3 regions of the Microbacterium sp. EG9 genome follow, and region 1 is predicted to be linked to each of the others. Evidence: predicted binding sites of a transcription regulator. Region 1 holds the regulator's gene; each other region holds the start of a gene.
What was found. Region 1 encodes HrcA, which represses chaperone genes, less so after heat shock. Its sites were predicted from a motif close to TTNGCACTCGNNNNNNNCGAGTGCNAA; they were not measured.
Positions count from the first base shown of each region.

Region 1 (6,360 bases):
CTCGCTGCAGTACGAGCCGGAGACCTCGGTGGCGCTCGGCTTCGGCTTCCGTTGCGGATTCCTCGGTCTGCTGCACCTCGAGATCATCACCGAGCGCCTCTCGCGCGAGTTCGACCTCGACCTCATCACCACCGCGCCGTCGGTGACGTATGAGGTCACGACCGACACCGGCGAGCACGTCGTGGTCACCAACCCCAGCGAGTACCCCGACGGCCGCGTGGCCTCGGTGTCCGAGCCCGTCGTGAAGGTCGGCATCCTGCTGCCCAAGGATTACGTCGGCACGGTGATGGAGCTGTGTCAGCAGCGCCGCGGAACGCTGCTGGGCATGGACTACCTCTCGGAGGACCGTGTCGAGCTGCGCTACAACATGCCGCTCGGCGAGATCGTGTTCGACTTCTTCGACCAGCTGAAGTCGAAGACGCAGGGCTACGCGAGCCTCGACTACGAGCCGGCGGGCTCACAGGAGGCCGACCTCGTGAAGGTCGACATCCTGCTGCAGGGCGAGAAGGTGGATGCCTTCAGCTCGATCGTGCACCGTGAGAAGGCCTACGCCTACGGCACCCTCATGACCGAGCGTCTGCGCAAGCTCATCCCGCGTCAGCAGTTCGAGGTGCCGATCCAGGCCGCGATCGGCGCCCGCATCATCGCCCGCGAGAACATCCGCGCCATCCGCAAGGACGTGCTCGCGAAGTGCTACGGCGGCGACATCACGCGTAAGCGCAAGCTGCTCGAGAAGCAGAAGGAGGGCAAGAAGCGCATGAAGATGGTCGGTCGCGTCGAGGTGCCCCAGGAGGCCTTCATCGCCGCCCTCTCGGGCGACGTCGAGGGCAAGGACAAGAAGTAGGACGCCCCCGTTAGGCTGGAGACCATGCGTCGCGGAAGCTTTCAGGACGACACCGTCGACTACGCCGCGGTCGGTGCGACGCAGGCGCACGACCTCATGAGCTACCCGCCGGAGAACAGTGTCCCGGCCGAGGACTCGCTGCTGCTGGGCAGCGGACAGGCTCGCTTCGAGTCGTCCGCGGAGGCCCTCCTGTCGTGGTCGGCCCTGCGCGGCGCCGGACTGCAGATCAGCGATGTGCGCCCGGCGGCAGGCCCGATGTACACGGGCGTCGGCTACGACATCGACGGCACGCCCACGGTCGCGAGCCGCCTCGAGGCCGACCAGCGCTTCGATGCGGACGGCACACCGTACGTGGCCGCGGGCACCACGATCCGCGTCCACGGTCACGTCAAGCGCATGAGCGCCGACGGCGAGCTGCGGGTCATCTACGCGATCGAGGAGCCCCGTCGGGTCGGTTTCGCGCTCGGCACCGTGGGCGGCTCGGTCGTCAGCGGTGAGGAGTCCTTCGTCGTGACGTGGGCCGACAACGACGAGGTGCGCTTCACGGTGCGCGCCTTCGACCGCCCCGTCTCGGCGCTGTACCGACTGATCCCGCCTCTGCTCAAGCGCCGCCGCCGCGAGCTCTTCCGGGGCTATCTGCGCGCCATCTCCCCGATGTACACGACCCCCGCCTGATGGGATCCGCCCTCCCTCTCGGCGATCCCGCGCCCTCCGACGGCGCCCTGCCCCCCGACATCGTGATCGACCCCGATCGTGACTTCGGGGTCTACCTGCACGTGCCCTTCTGCCGTGTCCGCTGCGGCTACTGCGACTTCAACACCTACACCGCCGGCGAGCTGCGCGGGGCACGGCAAGACGCCTACGCCGACGAGGTCCTGCGCGAGATCGCGCTGTCGCGGGAGGTGCTGAGCGCGCGGGGGCCGCTGCGGGCGGCATCCACCGTCTTCTTCGGCGGGGGCACCCCCACCCTGCTGCCCGGGGGCGACCTCGCCCGCATGCTCGACGGCGTCCGCACCGGCTTCGGCCTCGCCGACGGCGCGGAGGTCACCGTCGAGGCCAACCCCGACACCGTCACGGATGCCCTCGCGCGCGAGCTGGCCGCCGCCGGAGTGACGCGGATGTCGATCGGCATGCAGTCCGCCGTGCCGCACGTGCTCGCGGCGCTCGACCGCACGCACGACCCGGCAGGCGTGCGCACCGCCGTCGAGGCGGCGCGCACCGCCGGTCTCGACGTCAGCGTCGACCTCATCTACGGCGCGCCGGGGGAGTCACTCGACGACTGGGGACGCTCTGTCGAGACGGCCGTCGGGCTCGAGCCCGACCACATCTCCGCATACGCGCTCATCATCGAAGAGGGCACCAAACTGGCGCGGCAGATCCGCCGCGGCGATGTCGCGGCCCCCGACGACGACCTGCAGGCCGACATGTACGAGCTGGCGGACGAGGCCTTCGCCGCCGCCGGTTACGACTGGTACGAGGTGTCGAACTGGGCGCGCAGCCCGCAGCAGCGCTCCCGGCACAACCTGGCCTACTGGCGGGGCACCGACTGGTGGGGCTACGGCCCGGGGGCGCACAGTCACGTGGACGGGCTGCGCTGGTGGAACGTCAAGCACCCGGCCGCGTACGCGCAGCGCCTGGCCGCCGACGAGTCGCCCGCGGCGGCGCGCGAGCGCCCGGATGCCGCGGCGCGCCGGCTCGAGGACGTGCTCCTGCGCTCGCGCATCGCGGAGGGGATCGCCGTCTCGGATCTCACCGGCGAGGGCCGTCACGCCATCGCGGCCCTGATCGCCGACGGCCTCATCGACGGCGCCGCCGCGGTGCGCGGTCGTGTGGTGCTCACGCGGCGGGGACGCCTTCTCGCCGACGCCGTGGTCCGCGCCCTCACCGTCTGAGGCGGCGCACGCGGTAGGATTGGCACTCGACAACCCGGAGTGCCAACGAGGAGGAGTGATGGTCTCGGAACGCGGCCTGCAGGTCCTCCGCGCGATCGTGCAGGACTACGTCGACACGCACGAGCCGGTCGGGAGCAAGGCGATCGTCGAACGACACCAGTTCGGGGTCTCCGCGGCCACGATCCGAAACGACATGGCGCTGCTCGAAGACGAAGAGCTCATCGCGGCGCCGCACACCTCGTCGGGGCGTGTGCCGACCGACAAGGGCTACCGCGTCTTCGTCGACCACCTCGCGGAGCTGCGTCCCCTCTCGGGCGCGCAGCGCTCGGCGATCTCGTCCTTCCTCAGCGACCCGGGCGATCTCGACGATCTGCTGATGCGGACGGTGCGCGCCCTCACCCAGCTCACCGGACAGGTCGCGATCGTCCAGTACCCCTCGTTCGCGCGGGCGAACGTCTCGCACGTCGAGTTCGTCCACCTCGGGGGCGCGCGGGTGGTCGTCATCGTGGTCACCGACACGGGGCGCGTCTCGCAGCGGGTCGCCTTCCTCGCGGAAGAGCTGAGCGAGCAGTCGGCCGCACAGGTGAAGACCGCGATCGCCCAACTCGTGACCGGGAAGCCCGTCGGAGACGCCGCCGCCGCGATCGCGGAGCTCGCGGCATCCGTGCCCGCCGGAACCCGCATCGACGACGCGCTGCGGGTCGTCGCCCGGATCGTCGGCGAGGAGCTCGACGACTTCCGCCAGGATCGGTTGGTCATGGCCGGCAGCGCGACCCTCGCCCGACGTGAGAGCGACTTCCGCGGCAGCATCTATCCGCTCCTGGAGGCCATCGAGGAGCAGGTCACGCTCCTGCGGCTGATGGGGGAGATGGTCGCCGACGAACACGGTCTCGCCGCGAGCATCGGGCGCGAGAACGCGGCGTTCGGTCTGACGGAGGCCTCGGTCCTGACGAGCGACTACGACACGACCGGAACCCGTGCCCGCGTGGGCCTGCTCGGTCCGACGCGCATGGACTATCCCACCAACCTCGCGGCGGTCCGCGCCGTCGCGCACTATCTGAGCCGGCTCCTCGACGAGGACGACGCGTCCCGCTGAGCGATCCGCTCCCGAACACCCACCCGCGCCCGAGAGGGCAGGAAAGGCGATTGTGGCCGACCACTACGAAGTCCTGGGCGTCTCCCGTGACGCGAGCCCCGAGGAGATCAAGAAGGCGTACCGGCGTCTGGCGCGCGAGCTGCACCCCGACGTGAACCCGGGCGCCGATGCGTCCGAGCGGTTCAAGCTCGTCACGCACGCCTACGACGTGCTCAGCGACCCCGAGCAGCGTCAGCGCTACGACATGGGCGGCGACGGCTCGCCCTTCGGCGGGGGAGCGGGCGCCGGCTTCGGCGGGTTCGGCGACATCTTCGAGACCTTCTTCGGCGGCGGCGGAGCCCGGACCGGACGACCCCGATCGCGCCGGGAGCGGGGCCAGGACGCGCTCGTGCGCGTCACGCTCGATCTCGCCGACGTGGTCTTCGGCACGCACCGCGACATCGAGGTCGACACCGCAGTGCTCTGCGACACCTGCCAGGGCTCGTGCTGCCAGCCCGGCACGCAGCCGACCACCTGCGACATCTGCCACGGCTCCGGCCAGGTGCAGCGGACGGTGCGCAGCCTGCTCGGCAACGTGGTCACGTCGCAGCCGTGCACCACGTGCCAGGGCTACGGCACGACGATCCCCTACCCGTGCGCCACCTGCCAGGGGCAGGGCCGGGTGCGCGCGCGCCGCACGGTGTCGGTCGACATCCCGGGCGGCGTGGAGACCGGCCTGCGCCTGCAGCTGCCCGGGTCCGGCGAGGTCGGTCCCGCGGGCGGACCCAACGGCGACCTCTATCTCGAGGTCACCGTCGCGAACCACGAGGTCTTCAGCCGCGAAGGCGACGATCTGCTCGCCACGCTGGAGGTGTCGATGCCGGACGCGATCCTGGGTACCCGCACCACGATCTCCTCGCTCGACGGCGACGTCGACCTGGAGGTCCGATCCGGGGTGCAGTCCGGCGATGTGCTCACCGTCAAGGGTCGCGGCATCACGCCGCTGCGCGGCGGCACGCGCGGCGATCTGCGCGTCGGCGTGCAGGTCGTCACGCCCACGAAGCTCGACGCCAAGGAACGCGCCCTCATCGAGGACTTCGCCAAGCGGACCAAGGCTCCCGCCCCCCGGCTGGCGCAGTTCCACCAGGGCATGTTCTCCAAGCTCCGCGACCGGTTCCGCGGCTGACATGGCGCTCCACTTCCTCGTCGATGAGCCATCGGTCGACGGTGCCGACGTGTCGAACGCCGACGCCGGCGACGAGGTCGTCATCACGGGCGCGGAGGCGCATCACGCCGCCGTCGTGCGGCGCGTGCGCATCGGCGAGGAGGTGACCGTCGGCGACGGCCGGGGCGTCTGGCTGACCGGCGTCGTGACCGCATCCGCCCCCAAGCGGGTCGTGGTGTCGGTGACGTCGCGGTCGCAGCAGGCGGCCGCGACCCCCCGCATCGTCCTCGCCCAGGCCCTCGCGAAGGGAGACCGCGACGAGCTCGCGGTGCAGGCGGCCACCGAGCTCGGCATCGACGAGGTCGTCCCGTGGCAGGCGGCACGCAGCATCTCGCGCTGGACGGGCGAGAAGGCCGTCAAGGGCGTCGGCCGCTGGCAGAGCATCGTGCGCGAGGCGGCGAAGCAGGCGCACCGCGCCTGGACCCCCACAGTCGGCGCCGTGCTCACGACGCGCGAACTGGCCGCGCGCGCAGACCGGGCGCGCGTGCTCGTGCTGGAGCCGACCGCCGGCACCGCGCTCACCGCCGTTGCGCTCGACGACGTCGCGGAGGTCGTGCTCGTGGTCGGCCCGGAAGGCGGCGTCAGCGCGGAGGAGATCGCCGAGCTCACGGGGGCCGGCGCGATCGCCGTGCGCCTCGGCGACACGGTGCTGCGCACCTCGACGGCCGGGCCCGCCGCCCTGGCCATCGTCAACGCCCGGCTCGGCCGCTGGTGACGGGCGCTGACTACACTCGGAGTATGAGCGAACCGTCCATCTTCACGCGCATCCTGCAGGGGGAGATCCCGGCCGAGATCCTCGCCGAGACCGAGAACGTGTTCGCGATCCGCGACATCGCACCGCAGGCGCCCGTGCATCTGCTGGTCATCCCCAAGTCCGCCGCGTACCGCGACGTGGTCGAGCTCGCGGCATCCGACCCCGCTCTGCTCAGCGAGATGGTGGGCCTCGCCCACACGCTCGCCGCCGAGCACGCCGACGGCGACTTCCGTCTGATCTTCAACACCGGCTCCGGCGCGGGGCAGACGGTGTTCCACGTGCATGCCCACGTCCTCGCCGGTGGACTCGACGAAGGGAGCCTCGGTGGCTGAACCCGCCGACAGCGAACAGGGCGCGGCCGTCGAGCGGATCCTCGCCGACGGCATCGCGATGGTGCAGCTGCTCGGACCGCAGGATCGCCTGCTGCGGGTCGTCGAGCGTGAGCACCCGGATGTCGAGGTGCACGTACGGGGCAACGAGATCACCCTCAGTGGGGATCGGGATGTCGTGGCCCGGGCACGCGCACTCGTCGACGAGCTGATCGCCATGGCGCGGGCGGGCCAGGGCCTA
Region 1 covers NZ_CM186217.1:1,380,769-1,387,128, reverse strand. Annotated here, with positions in the region: gene lepA (translation elongation factor 4) at 1-844, shown strand, start outside; gene AC6CQV_RS06490 (DUF1990 domain-containing protein) at 869-1,519, shown strand; gene hemW (radical SAM family heme chaperone HemW) at 1,519-2,736, shown strand; gene hrcA (heat-inducible transcriptional repressor HrcA) at 2,795-3,832, shown strand; gene dnaJ (molecular chaperone DnaJ) at 3,885-4,997, shown strand; gene AC6CQV_RS06470 (16S rRNA (uracil(1498)-N(3))-methyltransferase) at 4,999-5,751, shown strand; gene AC6CQV_RS06465 (HIT domain-containing protein) at 5,775-6,122, shown strand; gene AC6CQV_RS06460 (PhoH family protein) at 6,073-6,360, shown strand, end outside.

Region 2 (6,360 bases), 1.0 Mb from region 1:
GACCTCCCCGATGAGCCGGGCACGGATGACGGCGCCCTCGGGCTCGTGGATGAATCTGCCGAGCGGGCGCACTTCGGCGTCGGGCGCGTCCGCGTCGGCCGTCAGCTCGGAGGCGGCGCCCGCGCGGAGGACGAGGGCGGCCCGCCGCACCCCCGGGCGGGCGAGCGCGCCCGTCCAGAGGACGAGCTCGATCGTCGACCCGTCGACGCTGATCCACTGGGCCTCCACTCCGGCGGGATCGTCCGGGATGAGGGCGCGGCCGAAGGCGGGCCCGAGTTTGATGCCCGCGGGCATCCGCGCGGCCAGCGGGAACACCCAGTCCAGCGACGGCGACCAGTCGGCCGCGCCGAGCCGGGCGGTCTCGGCGTGTCCCGCCGTGCGCCGAGCGGGATCGAGCCAGACGGCGTCGATGCCGTCGAGCGGCACCTCCTCGGCGCGGGCGTGGCGCACCGTCGCCGCGTCGCCGAACGGTGCCAGGTTGTAGGCGGCGAGGGCGGCGGTGGTCTCGTCGGCGTCGACGGCCAGCACCTCCAGCCCGATGCCGGCCAGGGCGAGCGCGTCGCCGCCGATGCCGCATCCGAGGTCTGCCACGCGCCGTACGCCCGCATCGCGGAAGCGGCCGGCGTGACGGGCGGCGATCGACAGCCGCGTCGCCTGCTCCAGCCCCGCCCTCGTGAACAGCATGCGGTCGGCGAACTCGCCGAACTTGGCGCGGGCGCGGGTACGCAGCCGCGCCTGGCCGACGGCGGCCGAGACCAGCTCGGGCGACAGCCCCGCGGCGCGCAGCCGTGAGACCGTGCGGGCGACGTCGTCGGCGGAATCGATCGCGCCGAGCTCATCGACCAGCCGCAGACCGTCGGCGGTCAGCAGGGCGGTGAGCTCGGCGCGTTCCATCCGGCCAGCCTATGCGGGTCGGCTCAGCAGCCGGCCACCTTGGTCCACCGCGTCGCCGACACCTGCTGCAGGCTCGTCACGGTCGCATCCCCCTGTCCCAGGTAGTTGAGGCTCCCGACCGCGTAGTACGGGTTGTAGGGGTTGGTGCCGTAGCTCGTGGCGCGGCCCGCCGCCTTGTGGTCCGCGTTGGACGCGGTCACACAGCCCGCCGGCGCGGTCGGCGTCGGCGTCGGCGTGGAGGTGGGGGTGGGCGTCGGAGTGGAGGTAGGGGTCGGGGTGGGCGTGGGCGTCGGCGTGCCCGAGCGGTCGACGCGTCGGTTGTTCTGGAAGAAGAAGCCCGTGACGTAGGCCGGGTAGTCGATGCTGTTCGTCGACACGTACGATCCGCCCGGGCCGCCGCCCGCGGGCCAGTTGTGTCCGAGCCCGGTGTTCTGGATCAGCGAGACACGGGGACCCGCGGCATCCGCGTAGAGCGTGCCCGAGCCCGCGGTGTTCGTTCCGGCGAGACCGGTGAGCGCGAACGTCGAGGTCGACCCGGCGCCGTAGATGCCCGCCATGATCTGCGCGTTCAGCGTGTTGTAGCCGGGAGCCACCGTCGTGTCGTTCGACCCGTAGACCACCGAGGTCAGTTGCGTCGCGAAGGCTCCGGATGCCGAGCCGGCGAACGTCGTGCAGGTGTTCCGGCCCTGGGTCTGCGACACGGCGACGCTGCCGATCTGACCGGACGTGGTGCCGACGGTGGGCCCGGCGTTGATGCCGATGCCCGCGAACACGTCGGGGGCCAGGCAGCCCATCACCATGGTCTCGCCGCCGCCCGACGACAGTCCCGACAGGTACACCTGCGCCGCGTCGATGCCCAGGGTGCCGCGTGCGGTGAGGGCGGAGACGAGGGCGAGGAGGTTGTCGTCGTGGCGGGCGGGGGAGGTGCGCGAGTGGTTCGCGTCGTAGTAGTCCCAGCAGCCCAGCACGACGCCGCCGTTGGGGGCGTCGGGCAGGGCGACGACCATGCCGTACCTCTCGGCGGTCGCCGCCCAGTTGCCGGCCGTCTGCAGGGTGGAGGCCGTCTGGACGCAGCCGTGCAGACTCACCATGAGGGCGCGACCGGCGCCGAGCGTCGGCGCGCTCGCCGGCGTGTAGAGGCGCACGTTCATGCCGGCGATCGACTCGGTGGTCCACGACCCGGTCGCCGCCGTGGCGGGTGTCGCCAGTGGCCCGGCGAGCAGTCCGGCGGCCGCGAGTGCGGCGGCCGTCAGCATCGCCGCCACGGCGCGGCGTCGGGGGATGCGGGGGGATGTCATCGGTCTGCTCCGATCCGGCTCCCGCCTTCGACCGGGCACCATTGCCCGGCGGTCCCGGCTCAGGGGAGCCCAGAGCCGATGCTAGGTGAAACATGATTCATGTAACAGGGGGGTTCCGTGTCGCACGGTTGGCACTCGCGTTGCACGAGTGCCAACTCCGCCCTAGACTTCTGTTAGCACTCCACCCCTGTGGGTGCTAACGAGTCTTGAAGCATCACGCCCAGCAAGAAAGAGGTAGACCGTGTCGGTTTCCATCAAGCCGCTCGAGGACCGCATCGTCATCAAGCAGGTCGAGGCTGAGCAGGTCACGTCCAGTGGCCTCGTCATCCCCGACACCGCCAAGGAGAAGCCCCAGGAGGGCGAGGTCGTGGCCGTGGGCCCCGGCCGCATCGACGACAACGGCAACCGCGTCCCGCTCGACGTCGCCGTCGGCGACCGCGTCATCTACAGCAAGTACGGCGGCACCGAGGTGAAGTTCGGCGGCGACGAGTTCCTCGTCCTGTCCGCTCGCGACGTGCTGGCGGTCGTCGTCCGCTGACGATTCGCACAGAAGGGCCCGGATGCCTCGGCATCCGGGCCCTTCTGCATCCCCTCGCGAGCCGCTACACCCCGGTCGAGCCGCCACGGCCCGTCCCGTCCGAAATGTGGCGGCTCGCACAGAACATGGCGGTTCGCGCACGCTGAACGGCAGGATGCCGCGGCATCCGAGTGTCAGGACCGTCGTAGGCTTTGTCTCATGACACCCGCCGACACCGCACGCGAAGAGCGGCTCGGCGGGATCTATGCCTTCGCGGCCTACTTCCTGTGGGGCTTCATGCCCCTCTATTTCCTGACGCTCGCCCCGATCGGGCCGTGGGAGATCGTCGTCTGGCGCATCCTCTTCTCGCTGCTGTTCTGCGCGGTGCTGCTGACGGTCACGCGCACCTGGGGCAAGCTGTTCGCGATCCTGCGCGACCGCCGTCTCGTGTTCTGGACCATCGTGGCGGGTCTGCTGATCTACGTGAACTGGCAGGTCTTCCTCATCGGCATCCTGACCGGGCACGTCATCGAGGGCAGCCTGGGCTACTTCATCAACCCGATCGTGACCGTCCTGCTGGGTGTCATCGTGCTGAAGGAGCGCCTGCGCACCGCGCAGTGGGTCGCCATCGGTTTCGCCGGCCTCGCGGTGATCGTCATCATCGTCGCGTACGGCTCCTTCCCCTGGATCGCCCTCACCCTCGCCGCCAGCTTCGGCGCGTACGGGCTCGTCAAGAAGCAGATCGGTCCGCGCGTCGACGCGATCAGCGGTCTCACGCTCGAGTCCCTCTGGCTCACCCCGATCGCGCTCATCCAGCTCGTCGTCGTCGCGAGCACGACCGGTCTCGTCTTCGGCACCCAGGGAGCCGGCCACACCGTGCTGGTCACCCTCGCCGGCGTCGTGACAGCCGTGCCGCTGCTGCTGTTCGCCAGCGGCGCCCGCCGTGCCCCGCTCACCGTCATCGGCCTGCTCCAGTTCGTCGCGCCGATCCTGCAGTTCATCACCGGCGCGTGGATCCTCCAGGAGCCGATGCCGCTGGAGCGGTGGATCGGGTTCGGACTCGTCTGGGTGGCGCTCATCGTCCTCAGCGCCGACTCGCTGATCGCTGGGCGGCGCGCCCGTGGCGCGGCCGACGTCGTCGATCTGGTCTGAGCCCACCGCGCGGCCCACCGCGAGACCCGCCGCGCGGCCCGCCGCGACCGTTATCGCACCGTGACCGTTCCGTTTCACACCGTTAACGCATCGCAACAATCCGGACGCGACCAGGCCGTTAGGTTTGACCCACTGGGGAGGCTCCCGAGCTCGCCCCGTGTCAACCAGATCAAGGAGCAACATGAGCGTCTTCACACGTTCGCGGGCTGGCAAGGTGCTCGGCGGTATCGCCGTGGCCGCCGTCAGCGCCGTTCTGCTCGCCGGCTGTGCCGGCGGCGGCTCGTCTACGCCCAGCGAAAGCAGCGGCCCGGCCGAGGACCTGACCCTCAAGATCGGCAGCGTGCTGCCGCAGACGGGTAGCCTCGCCTTCCTCGGCCCGCCCGAGGAGGCCGGCGTCCTGCTCGCCGTCGACGAGGTGAACAAGGCGGCCAAGGGCATCACGGTCGACTTCACCCCCGGCGACTCCGGCGACGCCGACAACAAGGCCTTCGAGACCACGGTGCCCAAGCTGCAGAGCGCCGGCGTCTCGGCCATGATCGGTGCGGCGGCATCGGGTGTCACGAAGCTGTTCCTCGACTCCAACGTCGCGGCCGGCATCATCACCTTCTCGCCCGCCAACACCTCGCCCGACTTCACCAACTGGGACGACAAGGGCCTGTACTGGCGCACCGCCCCCAGCGACCTGCTGCAGGGTGAGGTGCTCGGCAACCTGATCGCCGAGGACGGCCACAAGAACATCGGCATCATCTACCAGAACGACGCCTACGGCACCGGTCTGTTCGGTGTCGTCAAGGATGTCTTCGAGTCCACCGGCGGCAAGGTCGTGGCCGAGGCGTCCTACAACGACGGCGACAGCTCGTTCGACGCCCAGGTGGCGACGATCGCGGCCGCCAAGCCGGACGCGGTCGTGCTCGTCACGTTCGACCAGTTCGCGACGATCGCTCCGCTCCTGGTCAACGCGGGTCTGCCGGCGAGCAACTTCTACCTCGTCGACGGCAACCTCAAGCAGTGGGGCGACAAGGTCTCCGTGTCGCTCGAAGGCGCCAAGGGCACCACGCCCGGACCGGTGCTCGAGGACGACTTCAAGGAGCGTCTGAACACCACGTGGACCGCCGCCGGCAACGCCGCGCTCGAGGACTACTCGTACGCGGCCGAGTCCTACGACGCGGTCGTGCTGCTGGCCCTCTCCGCCCTCGCGGCGAAGTCGACCACCGGCGCCGACATGGCGGGCAAGCTGCAGGAGGTCTCCGGCGGCTCGGGCGATGGCAAGAAGTGCACCTCGTTCTCCGAGTGCGCCGACATCATCCTCGGCGGCGGCGTGGCCGACTACGACGGCTACTCCGGCCCGATCACGTTCGACGAGCACGGCGACCCGACGCAGGCGTCCATCGGCATCTTCCAGTTCGGTGCCGACAACATGCACACCCGCATCGACACGCGCTGACACTCGACGCGTAGAGAGGGCCCCGGAGCGATCCGGGGCCCTTTCCCGTGCGTGCGGCGCGGGCCGCCGTGCGCGGCGCGGCCCGCCGCCCGCGGCGCCGCTGGGGATGCCACGGCATCCCCGTACGCGAAGAGGCCCCCTCGCGGCGGGAGGGGGCCTCTTCGGTCGTGCCGGACGGGGTGCTCAGTGCTCCTCGTCCGTGCCCAGCGTACCCAGGTAGAGACCGATGACCTGCGGGTCGTTCAGCAGGTCGCGCCCCGTGCCCTCGTGCGCGTCGCGGCCCTGGTCGAGGACGTAGCCGCGGTCGCAGATCTGCAGGCAGCGGCGCGCGTTCTGCTCGACCATGATCGTCGTCACGCCCGCCTTGTTGATGTCGGAGACGCGGATGAAGGCGTCGTCCTGACGCACGGGCGACAGCCCGGCGCTCGGCTCGTCGAGCAGCAGCACCGACGGGTCCATCATGAGGGCGCGGCTCATCGCCACCATCTGCCGTTCGCCGCCGGACAGCGAGCCGGCGCGCTGCTTGAGGCGCTTGCCGAGCTCGGCGAAGATGCCGGTCACGAACTCGAGGCGGGCGGCGTAGATCTTGGGGTTCTGGTAGAGCCCCATCTGCAGGTTCTCCTCGATCGACAGCGACGGGAAGACGTTGTTCGTCTGCGGGACGAACGCCACCCCGCGCTGGACGAGCTTGTCGGCCTTGAGGCCGACGATCGACTCGCCGTTCACCGTGATGTCGCCGCCGCGCACCTTCACGAGCCCGAAGATCGACTTCAGCAGCGTGGACTTGCCGGCGCCGTTGGGACCGATGATGCCGATCAGCTCGCCCTTGCGGGCGACGAGGTTCGCGCCGTTGATGATGTTGATGCCCGGCAGGTAGCCGGCGGTGAGATCGGAGACCTCGACGACGATCTCGTCGGATGCCGCGGGTGCGGCCTGTGCGACGGCTCCCGGGCCCGTGGATGCACTCACTTCTTCTCCTCCTCGGCCTCGGCGATGCTCGCGGCCTCGACGTCCTCGATCTCCTCGAGCAGCTCCTTGGCGGACTCGTCGAGCTC
Region 2 covers NZ_CM186217.1:347,891-354,250, forward strand. Annotated here, with positions in the region: gene AC6CQV_RS01540 (THUMP-like domain-containing protein) at 1-894, opposite strand, end outside; gene AC6CQV_RS01545 (extracellular catalytic domain type 1 short-chain-length polyhydroxyalkanoate depolymerase) at 918-2,192, opposite strand; gene groES (co-chaperone GroES) at 2,434-2,730, shown strand; gene rarD (EamA family transporter RarD) at 2,929-3,861, shown strand; gene AC6CQV_RS01560 (ABC transporter substrate-binding protein) at 4,043-5,305, shown strand; gene AC6CQV_RS01565 (ABC transporter ATP-binding protein) at 5,489-6,214, opposite strand; gene AC6CQV_RS01570 (ABC transporter ATP-binding protein) at 6,271-6,360, opposite strand, start outside.
Region 2: a site for HrcA is predicted at 2,321-2,347, ahead of groES (co-chaperone GroES). Genes of this name have one in related genera too.

Region 3 (6,360 bases), 1.1 Mb from region 1:
ACAGGCGGGTGTCCTGCGTGCCGAACCGGTATTGCTCCCCCGGCACGCCGTCCGGGAACAGTCCGTCGAGGAGCATCCTGCCGTCGCCGTCCGCCTTCGACGGGTCGACGAGCTCCGCCGCCAGCTTGTCCTTGCCGAACCAGCCGCCGTCCGTGTCGAGGATCCGGATCGAGCCGCGCACGGCCTGCTCCAGCACCTCGGCGGGGATCGCCTTCGACGTCTCGCCGAGCAGCACCGCGCTCTCCAGCGCATCGACGATCTTGGGCGGGTCGTACTCGGCGATGATCGTCGGCCGCCCCGGCTCGTCCGCGAGCTGCCGGCGTCGCGCCCGCACGCCCAGCACGCCGCCGGCGACGGCGAGGAGCCCGGCCACCGCCTGCCCCCACCCGAACGGCGACGCCAGGTAGCCGGTGTCGTAGGTCGAGAAGGTGCCGTCCGTGAAGCCGACCGCCATCGTCAGCGTCTCGTACGGCTGCACGTCGTCCGCGACCGCCGTCACGATCGTGCCACCGCCGGCATCCGGCGACGCGGCGATCGACGCGCACGGCGTCGACGAGTTCTGCACCCCCTGATAGCAGGCCATCCGGCCCGTGAGTGCGGGAGCGAGCTCGGACCCCAGGTGCAGCCGCGCCGTCACGGTGCCGAACACCTGCGGCCAGTCGACGCCGTTGACGTCCCAGTAGAACTCCAGACCGGAGTCCGGGAAGACCCACGTGACGTTCTCGAGCGTGTAGGTCAGCACGAACGTCTGCGTCCCGCGCAGGAACCCGTCCGCGCGCGACACGATCGAGAAGGCGCCGTCCTCGCTGTCGATCTCGCTCGGGCGCGGGGCGCCGTTCTCGTCGGTCACGGACACGAGTTCCGGGTGCAGCGGCTGCCCGTTGTAGGTGGTCGGCAGCGACCGACGGATGCCGTGGTTCTGATCGGCATCCGGGAACTGCGCGACCAGCGTCTCGACCACCTCGAGGCGGCTCGTCCCGTCGTCGGCGCGGGTCAGCGTGTAGTCCGCGGTCATCGACGAGAAGGAGAAATCATCGGCGCTCGTCGGGCGCAGGGCGGGCGCGGATGCCGCGAGCGGACCCGCCGCGGAGGTCGCCGACGCCGACGCCGCCGGACCCACGAGCAGCAGGGCCGCGAGAGCCGATCCGATCCCGACGAGCAGCGCCCGTCCGCGTCGCCGATGCCCCATGCGCTCCACCCTAGGCGGCGGTGCCCGGCCCGCGCACTACAGTGGACGCCATGACCGACCGCCGCCTCGCCGTCGCCGCGTGGGAGAGCCTCTTCCGCGCGCAGCACGAAGTGCTCCGCGAGATCAGCGATGACTTCGGCGAGGACGATCTGACGCAGGCCGAGTACGACGTGCTGCTCACCGTGGTGCGCGGCGACGACAACGCCGCCCGGCTGCGCGACGTCACCGCGAACATGCTGATCAGCCAGCCGAGTGTCTCCCGTCTCGTCGACCGGATGGTCGCGCGCGATCTCATCAGCAAGTGCACCGATCCGCACGACGGGCGGGGCGCCATCGTCCGGGCGACCGACAAGGGCGTCGCCGCGTTCCGCCGCGTCGCGACGGTCCACGGCCGCTCCATCGCCGAGCGGATGTCGGTGCTCAGCGACGCCGAGCTCGAGCAGCTCCAGCGGCTCACGAGCAAACTGCGCGGCGCCTAGGGCCCAGAGGGCTTAGGGGGGCTCAGGGGGCTCAGGGGGCCCAGGGGCGGCTCAGGGGGTGCGCCGCCGCAGGGTGAGGGCGGCGAGCGCGAGGCACAGTACCGCGACCCCGGCGACCACGAGCACCGGCGCCCACAGGTCCCATCCGTCGTCGCCCGCGCGCACGGCGGCGACGGCGTCGATCGCGTAGCTCAGCGGCAGCACGTCGCTGACGGCGCGCAGCACGTCGGGCATCTGATCGCGCGGCAGGAAGAGGCCGCCCAGCAGCAGCTGCGGGAAGACGAGCACGGGCATGAACTGCACGGCCTGGAACTCCGTGCGCGCGAACGCGCTGGCGAGCAGGCCGAACGCCGTCCCCATCAGGGCGTCCACCACCGCGACCAGGCCGAGCTGCCAGATCTCGCCGTCCACCTCCAGCCCGCACACCACGACGGCGAAGGCGACCGTGACGACGGCCTGCACGAGCGCCACGAGCCCGAAGGCGAGCGCGTAGCCGAGGATGACGTCGGCTTTGGCGATCGGCGTCGTCATCAACCGTTCCAGCGTGCCGCCGCGACGCTCGCGCAGCGTCGTGATCGAGGTGACCAGGAACATCACGATGAACGGGAAGACCGCCAGGATGCCGCCGCCGAACTGCGCGAAGACCCCCTCCCGGTCGGAGAAGATCCAGGCGAACAGTCCGACGAGCAGCGCCGGGGCGGCCAGCATGAGCACGATCGAGCGGGGATCGTGGCGCAGCTGGCGCAGGACGCGCGCCGTCGTCGCGCCCACACGGCGTGCGTTCACGGCATCCCCCCGTCGCCCGCCGCGCGCACGAGCGCGAGGAAGGCCGCGTCGGGATCGGTGGCCCCGGTCGCCGCGAGGAACCGCTCCGGCGTGGAGTGCGCCAGCACCCGCCCCTCCCGCAGCAGCACGATCTCGTCGCAGCGCAACGCCTCGTCCATCACGTGGCTCGACACGAGCAGCGTGGCACCGGCATCCGCGAGGGAACGGAAGATGCCCCACAGCGTCTCGCGCAGCAGCGGGTCCAGGCCCACGGTCGGCTCGTCGAGCACGAGGAGGTCGGGCGCGCCGAGCATCGCGACCGCGAGCGAGACGCGTCCGCGCTGGCCTCCGGAAAGGGAGCCCACCAGCCGGCGCTGCTGCGGCCGCAGCCCGACGTCGTCGAGGACGCGCGAGACGTCGCCGCGCGTCGCGCCGAGGACCGCCGCGAAGTACTCCAGGTTCTGGGCGACGGTGAGATCGTCGTAGACCGACGCCCCCTGACTGTCATACGCCACGCGGTGGCGCAGCGGCCGCGATCCGGCCGGCGCGCCGAGCACCGTCACCGTGCCCGCCGCGAGGCGTTGCACCCCGACGATCGCACGCATGAGCGTCGTCTTGCCGCTGCCGCTCGGCCCGAGCAGCCCCGTGATCCGCCCCGCGGCGATGTCGAGGTCGAGCCCGTCGAACACCGCGTCGCGTCCGCGCCGCACCACGAGGCCGCGGACGACCACGGCCCGGGCCGACGCTGCGGCCGGGGCGGACGACACCTCGGGAATGCTCGTCATGGGGGCATTATCCGCCTCAGGAGGCGCGCGCGGGGTTCGTGGCCTTGCCGTCCAGCCACAGCGTGTCGCTCGCATCGCTGTGGGTCGACGCGGTGCCCACATGGGTCGACGCGATCTTCGGGCCCTTCGTGATCACGTGCACGAGAGCCATCGCATGCCCGCGGCCGAGGCCGTACTCGTCGGCGAGCCACGCGACGATCTCCCCGGCCTTCGTGCCGGGGCCGAAGCCCTTCTGCGTCGCCTGCTCCACGAACTGGCGCGGGGTGAGCCCGGTCTTGTCCTCGATGTTGTCGAGATATGCCTGAAACGACATCCGTTTCCCTTCCGGCGGTGCCTCCGCCTCGTGTTCAGCTCTACCAGCGATTGCGGACATCCTCGGCGAAGCCCTCGATGCCGTCGAAGTCGATGACCCCGCCCTCCACGGCGACGCGTCCCGACCACCGGCCGAAGCACTGGTCGGTGCGCGAGGCGACGACCCCGAGGCTGGTCGCCGACCGCTTGTCGAACGCGGGCTCGAACACCGCGTCGAGACCGCCGCCGCGCACCCGCCACGGACGCAGCGGCGTGGCGAGGTCGTAGTCCCAGGCGACGGGGACGGAGATCTTGTGCAGCACGCCGTCGACGACCACGCCGTTCTCGGTCGCCCCCGTCCCATCGGTCCAGCGCCCGCCCACCTGGATGCCGAACGTCCGGCCGTCGGCGAGCAGACCCGACCCGGCGCCCCAGTTCCACGCGACGTCGTACGGCCAGCGGCCCCGCCCGTGATCCAGGACCGCCCACGACCCGGCCGGCACGTCGTGATCGATCCCGTCGAGGGTGAGCGTGCCGGATGCCGGCAGCGCGACGTCCTTCACGGTGTACTGGAAGCGCCGGGACGACCACGGCACCACGACGGCGAGCAGGTCATGGCCGGGCGGCCGGGTCACGGTGATGTCGAACGACGCGGCGGGGATCTCCGCGTGCAGCCGCCAGAGCTGCCCGCGCTCGGCGGGCGCGATGGTCGCCGCGAAGTCGCGATGACGGGCGATCGTGATGCCCGTGCCGAGCGAGCCGGGCAGCGACACCTCGCGCGAGGGCAGGACGGTGGCGTTGCGGGACCACGTGCGTCCGGTGGCACGGTCGCGGATCCACACTTCGTGGACCGCGGCGTAGTCGAGCGACGACACGGTCAGCGACACGATGTGCGTGGGCGTGATGACGTTCCAGTACTCCCACCGCTTGTTGCGACCCCACGACCGCACGAACCGGCCGCGCCCCCGGCCGATGCCGTCGGTGTCGACGAGGGGCCTCCGGCTGAACCCGATCGCGGCCGGGTTCAGCCGGCCGTCGGGGCGCGTGAGGGAGACGGGTGCGGTGAGCTCGCGCTCGTGCGCGGCGGGGAGGTCGGGCATCGGCATCCTTGCTGACGTTCCGGGTCGGGTGCTTCGACACTAGCGCTGTCGACGCGAACCGCCCCGGTCCGAGGCGGACGCGGGGCGGTTCGGGCGGTGGCGCAGGGCGCCGACGGTCACGGCTCGACGGGCTGCGGCTCCTGTGCCGACGCGTGGGCCTGGATCGTGGGCGCGCCGCCGTCGGCGACGACCTGGACCTTGCGCGGCTTGGCCTTCTCGCTCACGGGGATCGTCACGGTGAGCACGCCGTTGCTGTAGGTCGCGGCGATGCCGTCGGTGTCGATGCCCTGGCCGAGGTTGAGCTGGCGCAGGAAGCTCGCGGTCTCGCGCTCGCGCGTGATCCACTTCACTCCCTCGCCCTCGGTGAGGGTGCGCTCGGCGCGGATCGTCAGCAGCTGGCCGTCCACGTCGATGTCGACCGAGCCCGGATCGATGCCCGGCAGGTCGGCGCTCAGCACGTAGTGGTCGCCGTCGCGGTAGAGGTCCATCGGCATCCGGCGCGGTCCGCGGCGCGTGTCGAAGAGGCCCGACGCGATGCGGTCGAGGTCACGGAACGGGTCATACGTGGCCATTGTTCTCTCCTGTTCGTGTATGGCTCTGTGAGTTCTGAAAGTTGAGCCTCATCGACTCAACTAACTTCAGATTAGCACTCACCCCAGGAGAGTGCCAACGGTTCACGCACAGCGAACCCTCCGACCTGCCCGGGCTCAGTTGACGCACGAGCCGGAAACCACGCCACCGTTTCCGGCGTCGGCGCCAACTCGCCGGGCAGCGCCCTCCTCCTCCCCAGACGGCGCACCCGCGCACGTTCTCCACGGGGCCTCGCGGCGCGGCGCGCGACGGCAGCGAATGCGCCCACGCTGAGGGGATGCCGCGCCCACCACACCCGCTTCCGTCGACTCTGCCCCAGGTCTTCACCGCCGCCGATGCGGCGGCGGCGGGCGTCTCCCGCGGACGACTCGCGGCGCGCGACCTGGACGCACCCTTCCGCGGTGTCCGCCTCCGGCGTGAGGCAGACGACGCGGCGACGCTCGGCGAGGACGCCCCGGACGAGATCGCGCGGCGCGCCATCCTGCGTCGCGTCCGCGCGCACGTGCTGGTGCTTCCGCCCCACGCGTTCTACATCGGAACGACGGCGCTCGCGATCCACGGACTCCCCCTCCTCGACGCGGATGCCGCGGCATCCGGCGACCTCGACGTCGCCGTGCCTGCGCCGCACCGTGCGCTCCGGCGGACGGGCATCGCCGCCGTGCAGGTCGCGCCGATGCTCGTCCACTCCACGGTCCGGGCCGGAATTCCCGTCGCGACGCTCGGCTCCACCTGGGCGATGCTCGCCCGTGAGCACTCGACACGCGATCTGGTGGTCATCGGCGACGCGATCATCCGCGTGCCCCGCGACGGATGGGGGCGGCGTGTGCCCGAACGCCAGCTCGCCAGGCCCGAGAACCTGGGTGCGGCCGTCGCCGCAGGACGCCGACAGGGAATCGGGAAGCTCCGGGCAGCACTCCCCCTGCTGCGCACGGGCAGCATGTCGCCGCTCGAGACCGACTGGCGACTGTCGCTCATCGGGACCGGCCTGCCGGAGCCCGAGCTCGACGTCGAGGTGCGCACCTCGGACGGGCGATTGCTCGGCATCAGCGACGGCGCGTTCCGGGCTCACCAGGTCGCCGTCGAGATCGAGGGTGATCACCACCGCACCTCGCGTCGCCAGTGGGCGCGGGACCTCCAGAAGTACGCCGACTACGCGAACC
Region 3 covers NZ_CM186217.1:2,464,550-2,470,909, forward strand. Annotated here, with positions in the region: gene AC6CQV_RS11610 (DUF2207 domain-containing protein) at 1-1,189, opposite strand, end outside; gene AC6CQV_RS11615 (MarR family winged helix-turn-helix transcriptional regulator) at 1,240-1,668, shown strand; gene AC6CQV_RS11620 (ABC transporter permease) at 1,720-2,454, opposite strand; gene AC6CQV_RS11625 (ABC transporter ATP-binding protein) at 2,451-3,218, opposite strand; gene AC6CQV_RS11630 (DUF4287 domain-containing protein) at 3,235-3,531, opposite strand; gene AC6CQV_RS11635 (DUF2804 domain-containing protein) at 3,572-4,609, opposite strand; gene AC6CQV_RS11640 (Hsp20/alpha crystallin family protein) at 4,726-5,181, opposite strand; gene AC6CQV_RS11645 (putative endonuclease domain-containing protein) at 5,478-6,360, shown strand, end outside.
Region 3: a site for HrcA is predicted at 5,253-5,279, ahead of AC6CQV_RS11640 (Hsp20/alpha crystallin family protein). Genes of this name have one in related genera too.